One region of the Thermus thalpophilus genome, then DNA from elsewhere that is predicted to be linked to it. Evidence: riboswitches for the same ligand, from Rfam matches in the RefSeq annotation. Region 1 holds a riboswitch; the other holds the start of a gene.

Evidence for each region. A riboswitch is a leader RNA that binds a small molecule or an ion and turns the genes downstream of it on or off. The one in region 1 is predicted to bind thiamine pyrophosphate.
Region 2: it holds a riboswitch for thiamine pyrophosphate, as region 1 does, so the genes downstream of both, L0D17_RS02560 (thiamine ABC transporter substrate-binding protein) here and thiE (thiamine phosphate synthase) in region 1, are expected to answer to the same signal.

Annotation. Positions count from the first base shown of each region.
Region 1 covers NZ_JAKTNS010000024.1:7,824-14,019, reverse strand. The annotation lists gene L0D17_RS08975 (nitrite/sulfite reductase) at 1-1,508, opposite strand, end outside; TPP riboswitch at 1,999-2,108, shown strand; gene thiE (thiamine phosphate synthase) at 2,178-2,798, shown strand; gene thiS (sulfur carrier protein ThiS) at 2,785-2,979, shown strand; gene L0D17_RS08960 (thiazole synthase) at 2,980-3,762, shown strand; gene L0D17_RS08955 (NAD(P)/FAD-dependent oxidoreductase) at 3,759-4,688, shown strand; gene thiC (phosphomethylpyrimidine synthase ThiC) at 4,685-5,992, shown strand; gene L0D17_RS08945 (MFS transporter) at 5,997-6,196, shown strand, end outside.
Region 2 covers NZ_JAKTNS010000003.1:106,913-113,108, forward strand. The annotation lists gene L0D17_RS02540 (NAD(P)H-hydrate dehydratase) at 1-359, opposite strand, end outside; gene L0D17_RS02545 (SIR2 family NAD-dependent protein deacylase) at 394-1,128, shown strand; gene L0D17_RS02550 (hypothetical protein) at 1,130-1,621, shown strand; gene L0D17_RS02555 (ABC transporter permease) at 1,618-3,102, opposite strand; gene L0D17_RS02560 (thiamine ABC transporter substrate-binding protein) at 3,106-4,140, opposite strand; TPP riboswitch at 4,159-4,252, opposite strand; gene L0D17_RS02565 (alpha/beta fold hydrolase) at 4,258-5,106, opposite strand; gene L0D17_RS02570 (hypothetical protein) at 5,076-5,315, opposite strand; gene L0D17_RS02575 (fuculose-1-phosphate aldolase) at 5,312-5,890, opposite strand; gene rpoC (DNA-directed RNA polymerase subunit beta') at 5,948-6,196, opposite strand, start outside.

The DNA.
Region 1 (6,196 bases):
GGGATGCGGCCCACCACCTGGCCGAAGCGGGCCTCCCCCTCCCGGGTGCGCCCGCCCAAGAGGAGGACGTAGTGGGGCACCTCGCGGTCCTCCACCTTGCGGCTGGAGCCGTAGAAGCCGATGTCGGCGATGTGGTGCTGGCCGCAGGAGTTGGGGCAGCCGGAGATCTTGATGCTGATGGCCTTCACCCCTGGGTCCTGGGCCAGGGGTAGGGCCTCCAGCCTTTCCCCCAGGGCTTGGGCTAGGCCCCGGGAGCGGGTGATGGCCAGGTTGCAGGTGTCGGCCCCAGGGCAGCGGGTGATGTCCAGGACGGTGTGGGCCTCGGCGTGGGCTAGGCCCGCCTGCAAAAGGGCCTCGTAAAGCCCCCCTAAGGCCTCCTCCGGGACGAAGCGGAGGAGGAGGTTCTGGCTGATGGCGCTCCGGATCTCCCCAGCATAGGTTTCCGCGATCTCCGCCAGGGCCCTAAGGCCCTCCGGGGTGATGTCCCCCAAGGGTAGGCGGACGGTGACGGTGTAGAAGCCTTCCTGCTTCTGCCGGAAGAGGTTCGTGCGCCGCCAAGCGTCAAAGCCCGGGGCGAAGGAGAAGGGCTTTTGGGGAGGATTGGGGAGGCGAGGGGGCGGGGCTTCCTCGGGAGGGGCCCAGGCCTCGAGGTCCGCCCCGCTGGCCGTGAGCTTCACCAGGCGCCGTTCCTCCCGCACCGCCTCCCGGAAGGCGGCGATGCCCCACTTCTTCACCAGGAACTTGAGCCGGGCCTGGGTGAGGACCTTGCGGTTCCCGTAGCGGTCAAAGAGGCGGATGATGGCGAGCATGGTGGGGAGGAGGTCCTCCTCGGGGGTGAAGGGCTCCAAAAGCTCGGCGCTCATGGGGGCCGCCCCAAGCCCCCCGCCCACGTAGATGCGGAAGCCCCGCTTCCCCCCCTCCACCGCCGCCACCACCCCGATGTCGTGGATGGGGGTGCGGGCGTGGTCTGTGGCGCACCCTTCAAAGGCCACCTTGAACTTACGGGGCAGGTTCTGCCCCACGGGGTGGCGGAGGAAGTAGCGGTACGCCCGCTCCGCGTAGGGGGTGACGTCAAAGGGCTCCTCCGGGGAGACCCCGGCGTAGGGGCAACAGGTGATGGCCCGGATGGAGTGGCCGCAGGCCTCCCGGGTGGTGAGGCCCACGGCGTTCACCGCCCGGAGCACCTTGGGCACGTCCCGGCGGTGCACGTGGTGGAGCTGCACCGCCTGGCGGGTGGTCACGTGGGCCAGGCGGTTTTCCGCGTAGCGCTCGGCCACCTCCGCCAGCACCCTTAGGCCTTCAGGGGTGGTGCGGCCCACGGGGAGCTTGATGCGGATCATGTGGTGCTCGGGGCGTCCCCGGATCCCATAGATCCCGTTCTTAAGGCGAAAGACCCGGAAGTCCTCGGGGTCTTCCTCCCCCGCCTCGAGGCGGGCGATCATGGCCTCGAGGTAGCGGATTTCCGCTTCCACCGCTTCGTCCTGCTGGATCTCCCTAACCCCTGGCATCTTCCCTCCCTCCCCCGGCCTCGGGGGTTACCCAGGAAGATATACCATTGAGTCTGTAAAAGTCAAGGGTATGCGCCACCAAATCCTGGGCCCCGTAGGGGGAATGGACGGGGGTTGGGGCGACGTGGGAGGGGTCCCTGCGGGTGTTCCCGCTAGGCGGCCGAGGTCGCTTAGGGCTACACCCAAGGCCAGAGCCCCCCACCGGGCCGGGATGGGAAGGGTTTGGCCCGGGGCGTCCCCAAAGGGTTGGAAGAGGGGTAACAAAAGAAGGCCAAGGGCCAGGGGGGAAGGAGGGCGGCAAGGAAGAGGAAAAGCGCCCCGGCAAGAAGGAGCAGAAAGGCCGCCACGGCCAGGCCCAGGTGCATGGGGTCGGGCCTGGGGGAAGAATGAAGGGAGCCACAGGAGAAGGGCGGGGGCGAGACGGGGGCGCATGGGTTTTTCCCAGGGTAGCTTCCTTCCCTTTCCGGCAAGGGGGGCGTGCTATAGTAAGGGGGCAGGCTAGGGGTGCCCCAATGGAGGGGCTGAGAGCTGGGTGTTTCCCAGCAACCCTTGGAACCTGATCCGGGTAATGCCGGCGGAGGGAAGCCTATGCGGAAGACCCAAATCCCCCAAAACCCAACACCCCGTGGGCCGCGTGGGCTTTTCCCGCTGGCCTGAGGGGGTGGAAGGTTGCTTGGGAGGCTCTACCTGGTGGTGACCCCAAGGCCGGGGTGGTCTAGGGAAAAGATTTTGGACCGCACCGAGCGGGCCCTTGGGGGCGGCGTGGAGGTTTTGCAGCTTCGGGCCAAGGACTGGGAGGCGAGGCCCATCCTGGAGCTGGGAGAGCGGATGCTGGCCTTGGCCAAGGGCTACGGGGTTCCCTTTTTCCTCAACGACCGCCCGGACCTGGCCGCCCTCCTGGGGGCGGATGGGGTGCACCTGGGGCAGGGGGACCTCACGCCAGCGGAGGCGCGGCGCTTCTTCCAGGGCTTAATCGGCCGCTCCACCCACGCCCCGGAGCAGGCGCTAAAGGCCCTGGATGAGGGGGCCGATTACCTTTCCGTGGGGCCGGTGTGGGAGACGCCCACCAAGCCGGGGCGGAAAGCGGCGGGGCTGGGCTACGTCCGCTTTGCGGCGGAGCACCTGGGGGAGAAGCCCTGGTTCGCCATCGGCGGCATTGACCTCATCAACCTGGACCGGGTCCTCGAGGCTGGGGCGAGGCGCGTGGTGGTGGTTCGGGCCATCCTGGACGCCGAGGACCCCGAGGGCGCGGCCAAGGCCTTCCGGGAGCGGCTTTATGGTGTGGCTTAACGGCGAGCCCAAGCCCTTGGAGGGCAGGACGCTTAAAGAGGTCCTGGAGGAACTGGGCGTGGCCTTGGAACGGGTCGCCGTCCTCCTCAACGAGGAGGCGTTCCCTGGGGCTGAGGTGCCGGAGCGGGTCTTGAAGGAGGGCGACGTGGTGGAGGTGGTGGCCCTGATGCAGGGGGGCTAGATGGATAGCTGGAAGGTGGGCGACCGGGAGCTAAAAAGCCGCCTCATCCTGGGGTCCGGCAAGTTCAAGGACTTCGGGGTGATGCGGGAGGCCATAGAGGCGGCGGGAGCGGAGGTGGTGACGGTTTCCGTGAGGCGGGTGGAGGTGGGGGCCCCGGGGCACGTGGGGCTTCTGGAGGCCCTGGAGGGGGTGCGGCTTCTCCCCAACACCGCCGGGGCCAAGACGGCGGAGGAGGCGGTGCGCCTCGCCCGGCTGGGCCGCCTCCTCACCGGGGAGAACTGGGTGAAGCTGGAGGTCATCCCCGATTCCACCTACCTTCTCCCTGACCCCTTGGAGACGCTAAAGGCCGCGGAGAGGCTTTTGGAGGAGGGCTTCGTGGTCCTGCCCTACATGGGGCCCGACCTGGTCCTGGCCAAGCGGCTTGCCGCCCTCGGCACCGCCACGGTGATGCCCTTGGCCGCCCCCATCGGCTCGGGCTGGGGGGTGAGGACCCGGGCCCTTCTGGAGCTCTTCGCCCGGGAGCGCCCAAGCCTCCCCCCGGTGGTGGTGGACGCCGGGCTTGGCCTTCCCTCCCATGCCGCGGAGGTGATGGAGCTCGGGCTGGATGCCGTCCTGGTCAACACCGCCATCGCCGAGGCGGAGGACCCCGTGGCCATGGCCGAGGCCTTCCGGCTTGCGGTGGAGGCGGGGAGGAGGGCCCATCTGGCAGGCCCCATGCGGCCAAGGGAGGCGGCGAGCCCCTCGAGCCCCACGGAGGGGGTGCCCTTGGGGAGGCGGGGGTGAGGGCCGAGGTGGCCGTGGTGGGGGCGGGGATCATCGGGGCCCTCACCGCCTACGAGCTCGCCAAGCGGGGGCTTCAGGTGGTCCTGCTGGATGCGGGGAAGGAGGGGGCCGCCACCCGGGCGAGCGCCGGGATGCTCGCCCCCTACCCCGAGGGGCTTTCGGGAGAGCTTCTTGAGGCGGGCCTTTTCGCCCTGGACTACTACCCCGAGCTTTTGGCGGAGCTAAGGGACGAGGGTTTTCCCGTGGAGGCCGGCTTTTCCGGCACCTTCGTGGTGGCCCTGGGGGAAGGGGAGAAGGCGGCCTGGCAGGCGGAGGAGGCCCTGCCCTATCCGGTGCGGGGGGGCTTGGGGGCGAGGCGCTTTCCCGGGGGCTACCTCCACGCCGCGGCGCTCCGGGAGGCCCTCCTTGCCCTCCTGGCCCGGAGGGGTGTTTCCCTCTGGCCCGTGGAGGTGGAGGCGGTGGAGGAGGGAAGGGTGGCCTTCCCGGGGGGTGCGGTGCAGGCCCGACATGTGGTCCTTGCCGTGGGAGCCTGGGCCGCCCGCTTTGGCCTCGGGGTGCGGCCCCTTAGGGGGGAGGCCCTCCTCCTCCAAGGCCCCCCTCCCCCCGGCCCCCTCTTCGCCGGGGAGGGGTACCTCCTCCCCCGGGGGGGAGGGGTCTACGTGGGGGCCACGGGGCGGGAGGGATGGCGGGAAGGGGTGGACCTCTTTGGGCTCCGGTGGCTGGCCGACTACGCCCACGAGCGCTTTCCCCTCCTGGCCGAGGCCCGGTTTAGGGGAGCGGTTTGGGGCTACCGGCCCATGGGGGAGGTCTTTGTGGGCGAGGTGGGGGAGGGCGTGTACGCGGCGGCGGGGCACGGCCGAAACGGCGTGCTCCTCGCTCCTTGGACGGCGAAGCGGCTTCTAAAACTGATGGGGGTGGAAGGATGACGCAGCTGGAAGCGGCGAGGAAGGGGATCATCACCGAGGAGATGGCCTACGTGGCGGAGCGGGAGGGGGTTTCCCCCGAGTTCGTGCGGGAAGGGGTGGCTTCGGGGCGGATCGTCATCCCCCGCAACAAGAACCACGCCACCTTGGTGGACTTCAAGGGTATTGGCGAGGGGCTTTCCGTGAAGATCAACGCCAACCTGGGCACCTCTTACGATTACGTGGAGGTGGAGGAGGAGGTGGAGAAGGCCAAGGTGGCCATCCGCTACGGGGCGGACACCATCATGGACCTCTCCACCGGGGGGGACCTCAAGGAGATCCGGCGGCGGATCCTCGAGGTGGCCACCGTCCCCCTGGGCACCGTGCCCGTCTACGAGGCGGAGTTCCGCGCCGCCAAGCGCAAGAACTTCTTTGACATGTCCGCGGACGAGCTCTTTGAGGTCATTGAGGAGCACGGGAAGCAGGGGGTGGACTACATCACCGTGCACGTGGGGGTGACCTTGAAGAACCTGGAGGTCTACCGAAATAGCCCCCGCACCACGGGCATCGTGAGCCGGGGAGGAGGGCTCATGGCCGCCTGGATGCTCCACCGGGGGGAGGAGAACCCCCTCTACGCCCGCTTTGACGACCTCCTGGACATCGCCCGCACCTACGACATGACCCTCTCCCTGGGGGACGGTCTGCGTCCCGGCTCCCTGGCGGACAGCACCGACCGGGCGCAGATCGCCGAGCTCCTCACCATTGGGGAGCTGATGGAGCGGGCGCGGCGCGCCGGGGTCCAGGCCATGGTGGAAGGCCCCGGGCACATCCCCTTGAACGAGGTGGCCACCAACGTCCAGATCCAGAAGAAGCTCACGGGGTATGCGCCCTTCTACATCCTGGGGATGCTCCCCGTGGACACCGCCGCCGGCTTTGACCACATCGCCGGGGCCATTGGGGGAGCCTTGGCGGGCTGGTGGGGTGCGGACATGCTTTGCTACCTGACCCCGGCGGAGCACCTGGGCCTGCCCACGGCGGAGCAGGTGAAGGCGGGCGTGATCGCCTTCAAGATCGCCGCCCACGCCGCGGACGTGGCCCGGGGGAACCCCAGGGCCCTGGAGCGGAACCGGAGGATGTCCGAGGCCCGCTACCGCCTGGACTGGGAGGCCCAGTTCGCCCTCTGCCTCTTCCCCGAGGAGGCCCGGCGGCTCAAGGAGGAGCGGGGAAGCCGCACCAAGGCCTGCAGCATGTGCGGGCCCTTCTGCCCCATGAACCTGGTGGAGGCGGTGCTGAGGGGCAAGGGGAGGCTGGAGCTTCCGGTAGCTTAAGGCCATGGACGTGCTTTCCCGCTTGGAGCGCCTGCCCCTGGGCAGGCCCCACTACCGCCTGCTCTTCCTCCTGGGCTTGGGTTGGGCCTTGGACGCCATGGACGTGGGCCTCATCAGCTTCACCCTGCCTGCCCTTTCCAGGGAGTTTGGCCTAAGCCCGGTTCAGGCGGGGCTTCTCGGAAGCGCTGGGCTTTTGGGCATGCT
Region 2 (6,196 bases), on a different contig from region 1:
CCGAAGAGGGCGTCCACCAGGACCTCCCCTTCCCCCCAACTGGCCTCCTCCAGGGGGAGGAGGGGAAGGCCCAAGGCCTCCAGGGCCCGCCGCATGAGGAGGGCATCCCTCCCTTCTCCTCCAGCGGCGTAGACCCGCACCCTTACCCCCTCCAAAAGGAGGTGCCGGGCCAGGGCCAGGCCGTCCCCGCCGTTATTCCCTTTGCCGCAGAGGACCACGGCGGGCGCCTCGCCGAAAAGCCTCCGGTAGACCCGGGCCGCCTTCATCCCCGCCCACTCCATGAGGAGCAGGGTGGGGTAGCCCATGGCCTCCGCCTTCTCGTCCGCTTCCCGCATGGCCTCGGGGGTGAAAAGCCGCATCTCCCTTAGCCTACCGCGCTAGGATGGGATGGGGATGGAAAGCCTTCAGGAGGCGCAAAAGCGGCTAAGGGAGGCGAAGCGGGTGGCGGTCCTCACAGGGGCGGGCATCTCCAAGCCCTCGGGCATCCCCACCTTCCGGGACGCGGAGGGCCTGTGGCGGAACTTCAACCCCTTGGACTACGCCACCCCCGAGGCCTATGCCAAGGACCCCGAAAGGGTCTGGGCTTGGTACGCCTGGCGCATCGCCAAGGTGCGGGAGGCTTTGCCCAACCCCGCCCATTACGCCCTCGTGGAGCTGGAGCGGCGGGTTTTGGCCCGTGGGGGAGAGTTCCTCCTGGTGACGCAGAACGTGGACGGCCTTCACGCCCGGGCCGGAAGCCAAAACCTGGTGGAGCTCCACGGCAACATCCTCAGGGCCCGCTGCGAAGCCTGCGGGAGGCGTTTTCCTCTCCCCGAGGCCTTCACCCCACCCCCCTTCTGCCCCGCCTGCGGCCACCGGGCCCGGCCCGACGTGGTCTGGTTCGGGGAGCTTCTTCCCCCGGGGGCCTGGGAGCGGGCGGAAAAAGCCTTCGCCCAGGCGGACGTGGCCCTGGTGGTGGGCACGAGCGCCGAGGTGGAGCCCGCCGCCTCCTTGGGGCGCATGGCCTTCGCCGCCGGGGCCTACTTGGTGGAGGTGAACCCCGAGCCCACCCCCCTCACCCCCCTAGCCCACCTTTCCTTACGCCAGGGGGCGGTGGAGGGGCTCGCCGCTTTGCTCCAGGAGGGCTAGCGTGGGGGCTTTGGCCGACCTTTGCACCCTGGCCCGGGGTGGGGTGGTCCTTCTCCTCCTCCTCCGGGTGGGGGAGGGGCTCGAGGCCTTGGGGCAGGTGGTGCGCCTCCTCCTTTTGGGCTGGAGCCTGGACGTCCTGGACGGGATGCTGGCCCGCGCCTCCAGGCGGCCCACCCGCCTCGCCGCCTGGGACTACCCCCTGGACGCCGGCCTGGCCTGGGCGGGCTTCGCCTACCTTTTGGGGGCGGGCCTGGTGCCCCTCGGCCTCGGCCTTTCCTGGATGGTCTTGGCCCTCACCCTCCTCCTCCGCTACCCCAACAAGAGCCTTTCCATGCTCCTTCAGGTGCCCGCCACCTTCGCCCCCTTCCTCTTCGCCGCCACCTTCGCCCCGGAGGCCTTTCACGCCGCCTTGATTTGGGCCCTTTTGGCCCTCCTCCTGGACGGGCGGCGCTTCCTTGGGGTGGTGAGGGAGTTCCTGGCCGGCTTTTCCTAGCCTAGCCTACTCCGCCCCCGGTCCAGGAGGTAGAAGAGGAGGCCGGAGAGGAGGGCGAGGAGGGCGGCCAGGCTCAAGGCCTCCCGGAAGGGTCCTTCCCCGGGGCGTCCCAGGCGTTCGTAGATGGCCAGGGTCAGGGTGGTCCACTCGGGCCGCCAAAGCACCAGGCTCGCCCCGAACTCGCCCAGGAGGGCGGCCAGGGCCAAGGCCACCCCCGAGGCCAGGGCGGGGCGGAGGAGGGGAAGCTCCACCCTTAAAAAGGCGCGCCAAGGGGTGGCTCCCAGGGTCCTTGCCGCCTCGAGGAGGCTTGGGGGGAGGCTCCTTAGGGCCGGCAGGAGGGTCCGGGCCAAGAGGGGGTAGGCCAGGAGGGCGTAGGCGGTGAGGAGGAGGAGCAAGGAGCCCCGAAGGCCAGGGTAGGCCACCAGGTAGCCGAGGCCCACCGCCACCGGGCTCACCATAAGGGGGAAGAGGCCCAGAAGGTCCCATAGCCCGCTCCGCCGCGCCGCCACCCCGTAGGCCACCCCCAGGGGCAGGGCCAGGAGGAGGGCGAGGAGGGTGAAGCGCACGGAGTTGGCCAGGGCCAAGGGCAGGGGGGTGAAGTCCTCCGAGACCCAGGCGGAGCGGAGGGCGGAAAGGCTCCCTTGGGCGAAGAGGGCCAGGAGGGGGGCGTAGAGGAGAAGGAAAAAGGCCCCAAGCCCCAAGGGGTAAGCCAGGGAGGGGGCGGGAAGAAGGGGCCCTGGGGGAAGGGGGTGGGCCTTGAGGCGCAGGTGGAGGAGGACCAAGGCCCCCAGGGTGAAAAGCTGCCAGGCCATGAGGGCGCTGGCCTCGGGCAGGGCCAGGCGGTGGGCCAGGAGGGTGTAGACCTCCACCTCGAGGGTGGCGTGCCGGGGCCCCCCGAGGAGGAGGGGCACCCCAAAGGCGGAGAAGGTGTACAGGAAAACGAGAAGCCCCGCGCCCCCCAGGGCGGGAAGGAGGAGGGGAAGCCCCACCCGGAGGAAGGCGCGCCAAGGGGTGGCCCCCAGGCTCCGCGCCGCCTGCAGGGGCTCCTCCAGGCCCAAGGCCACGGGGAGGAGGACCCGTAGGGCGAGCCCCAGGTTGTAGAAAACCGCCGCCAGGAGGAGGAGGGCGAAGGTGCCGTAAAGGTCCACCCCCAAAAGCCCTCGAGGGCCCAGGAGGGCCAAAAACCCCAAGGCCACCACCGGGGTGGGGAGGACGAAGGGCAAAGTGGAAAGGGAGAGGAAAAGGGCCCGCAAGGGGAAGCGCCGCCGGAAGAGGAAGGCCAGGGGGAGGGCCAGGGCGAGGGTGAGGAGGGCCGAGGCCAGGCCGTACTCCAGGCTAAAGCGGTAGCGCTCCCAGTAATAGGGGTTGGTCCAGGCGTTCCAAAACCCCTCCCCTACGCCCAGGAGGAGGAGGCGGAAAAGGGGGTAGAAGAGGGCGAAGGCGAGGAAGGGGAGGACCACCCCCCTGGCGAGCCAGGCCATCGCCTAGCGCCGCCCCCGGCGCACCGCCTCCGGGCTTTGCCCCTGGAGGACCACCTTGGTCCACTCGTCAATCCAGCGCTCCCGGTTCTCCGCCATGCGCTTGGGGTCCAGCCGCACGCTCCCCACGGGCTCGGGGGCGAAGCGGAAGACCTCGGGCAGCTTGGCGTCCCGGCGGGCGGGGTACATCCACATCTCCGTGGGGATGTTCTCCTGCACGGGGCGGGAGAGGAGCCAGTCCACCAGCTTCTTGGCCCCTACCAGGTTCTTGGTGCCCTTCAGGATGCCCACGAACTCCACCTGGAAGAAGGCGAGCTCCGGGAACAGGTTGGCCGTGGGGGGCTCTTGGTACTTGCCCTCGGAGTAGTAGACCTCGGCGGCGGGGCTGGTGGTGTAGGAAACCACCAAGGGCCGGTCCCCCTTGTAGAGGGTGAAGTGGGTGTAGTAGGCCTCGCTCCAACCCTTGGCCACCCGCACCCCGCCGTCCCGGAGCTTGGCCCAGAAGTCCAGGTAGCCGTCCTCGCCGAAGCGGGCCACGGTGGCCATGAGGAAGGCGAGGCCGGGGGAGCTGGTGGCGGGGTTTTCCACCACCAGAAGCCGGGCATACTCGGGCTTGGCCAGGTCCTCGGGGGCCTTGGGCAGGGGCCGGTTCTGGAAGTAGGCCCTATCGTAGTTCAGGCTCACCCAGCCGTAGTCCACGGGAAGGGCCCGGAAGGTGGGGTCCAGGAGCAAGGTGGCCTTGAGGTTTCGGATCTCCGGGCTCCGGTAGGGGAGGAGGATGTCCGCCTCCAGGGCCCGGGAGAGGAAGGTGTTGTCAAAGCCGTAGAGGACGTCGGCGATGGGGGCGCTTTTGGTGAGGATGGCCCGGTTCAGGGTTTCCCCGGCATCCCCCGCCTTGAGGATGCGAAGCTTAAGGCCCGTTTCCCGCTCAAACTGGGCGATGAGGCCCTTGTCCAGGGAGAAGCTTTGGTGGGTGAGGAGCGTGATCTCCTGGGCCAGGCCGAAGGCCAAAAAGAGAAGCAACGCCAAGGCTTTACGCATAAACCCCTCCTTGTCACCGGGAGGGGCCCGTCACCTTCCCTACGCCGGCATTACCCGGATCAGGTTCCAAGGGTATCTCTCAGCCCCTTTTGGGGCACCCCCGGTGACGTCCTTAGTCTACCACCCTTGAGGGACGAGGACGTGGGCGAGGGCGGCGCGGAAGGCCTCGGCGAAGGCCTCGGGGGCGTCTATCCAGGGATAGTGCCCCGCCCCGGGCACCACCCGGATGGGCGCTTTGAGCCGCTCCGCCACCTCTTCGGCGTAGGGGTAGCTGGTGCCGTCCAGCTCCCCCACCACCACCGCCAGGGCCTTGCGGGAAGGGGCGAGGTAGGGGGTGTAGTCCAGGCGCCAAAGCCCGTTGTGCAGGAAGGCCAGGGCCGGGGTGTCGGGGCCCAGGATGCCCGAGCCTTCCGCCAGCCACTCGTACTCCAGGCGCCCCCTTGGGCTTGGGAACATGAGGCGGTCAAAAAGAAGCTTGGGTTCGGCCTTTTCCAAGGCGGCCTTGAGGTTTTCCTCCGGGTCTTCCCCCGGGGTGAGCCCCGCTGCCTCCGCCAGGCGGGCGGCGAGCCAGGGGAAGTTCACCCAAGGGCCTAAGAGCAAGGCCCCTTCCGCCTCGGGGTAGCGGCGGAGGACCTCCAGGGCCACCACCGCCCCGAAGCCGTGGGCCAGAAGGCCAAACCGCTCTATCCCCAAGGCCTCGGCCAGGGCCAGGGTGTCCTCCACCAGGGCGTCAAGGGTGAAGAGCCGGGGGTCTTGCGGAAGCTCCAGGCTCCGCCCCGAGCCCCGCTGGTCAAAGTAGACCACGCGGAAGCCTTCCAGGTGGTCCTGGAGGCTTTCCCGGAGGACGTAGGCGTTTCCCCCGGGGCCCCCGTGGAGGACCAAAAGGGCGGGGGCGTGCACATCCCCCACATCCTCCACATAGAGCTCCGCCTCCCCTACGGGGATGTAGCCGATTTCTTCCCGCATCCCCTATAGACTACCCCATCCTCCAAGGTAAAGGTCCAGACCCTGACCCCGGGGAGGCCCTCCGCCAAGGCCTTGGCCTCCTCCGAGGCGCCGAAGACCTGAAGGAGGAACACCCCTTCCCCCGCCAGGAGCCAGTGGGGGTGGGGAAGCCTTTGCGCCAGCGCCCAAAGGGGTTCCCGTTCCTTGCCCTCCACGAAGAGCACCTTCATCCCTTCCCCCAAAGCCGATGGTAAAGGAGGATCTCGGCGCTTTCCTCCAAGGTGGTGAGGAGGCTATAGGCCTCCAGAAGCGCTTCTTCCGGCTTTTCCTTGCGCCCCAAGGCAAAGGCCCCATGCCCCTTGAGGAGGCAGACCGGGTGCTCCCCGAGCGCTTCCGCCACCGCCAAGGCCGCCTCTTCCGTGGCGGAGGTGGTCTTGGGGGAGAGCACGGGGACTTCCTTGAGGTGGTACTGGCCCTCGAGGTCCAAGGGTACGAGCCGCTCCAGGTGCAAGGAGAGGGCCACCGCCACCCGGGGGTGGGCGTGGACCAGGGCCTTGGCCCCCGTCCGCCGGTAAACCTCCCGGTGGATCACGCTTTCCACGCTGGCCCCCGGGGGGAAGGGGCCCTCTAAGGGCACCTCCACCAGGTCCTCCGGGGTAAGCCGGGCCTTCTGCACCCCGCTTTTGGTGATGAGGAAACCCTCCTTGGTGCGCGCGGAAAAGTTGCCCGCGGTGGCGGAGATGAGGCGCTGGGCGAAGAGGTCTTCCCCCACTTGGCGAAAGGCGGCGTAGAGCTTGGCCAACATGGCCCCATTATGGGCCAAGAGACGGCGGGGAGAACCCGCCGCCTCTTAAGCCTTTCCTTAAGCCTGCTTGCCCGGCTGTTCCCGGCGGGGGGCCCGGCGGGCGGGGGCCTCCTTGGTGGCCTCCACCGCCTCCTTGCGGGCCTCCTCCAGGGCCTTCAGGGTCTTCTGGTCCACCACCTGGGTGAAGCGCACGAAGTCGGAGCCGGTGCCGGCGGGGATCAGGCGGCCCAGGATGACGTTTTCCTTGAGGCCGATGAGCTCGTCCTTCTTGCCGGCGATGGCCGCCTCGGTGAGGACGTGGGTGGT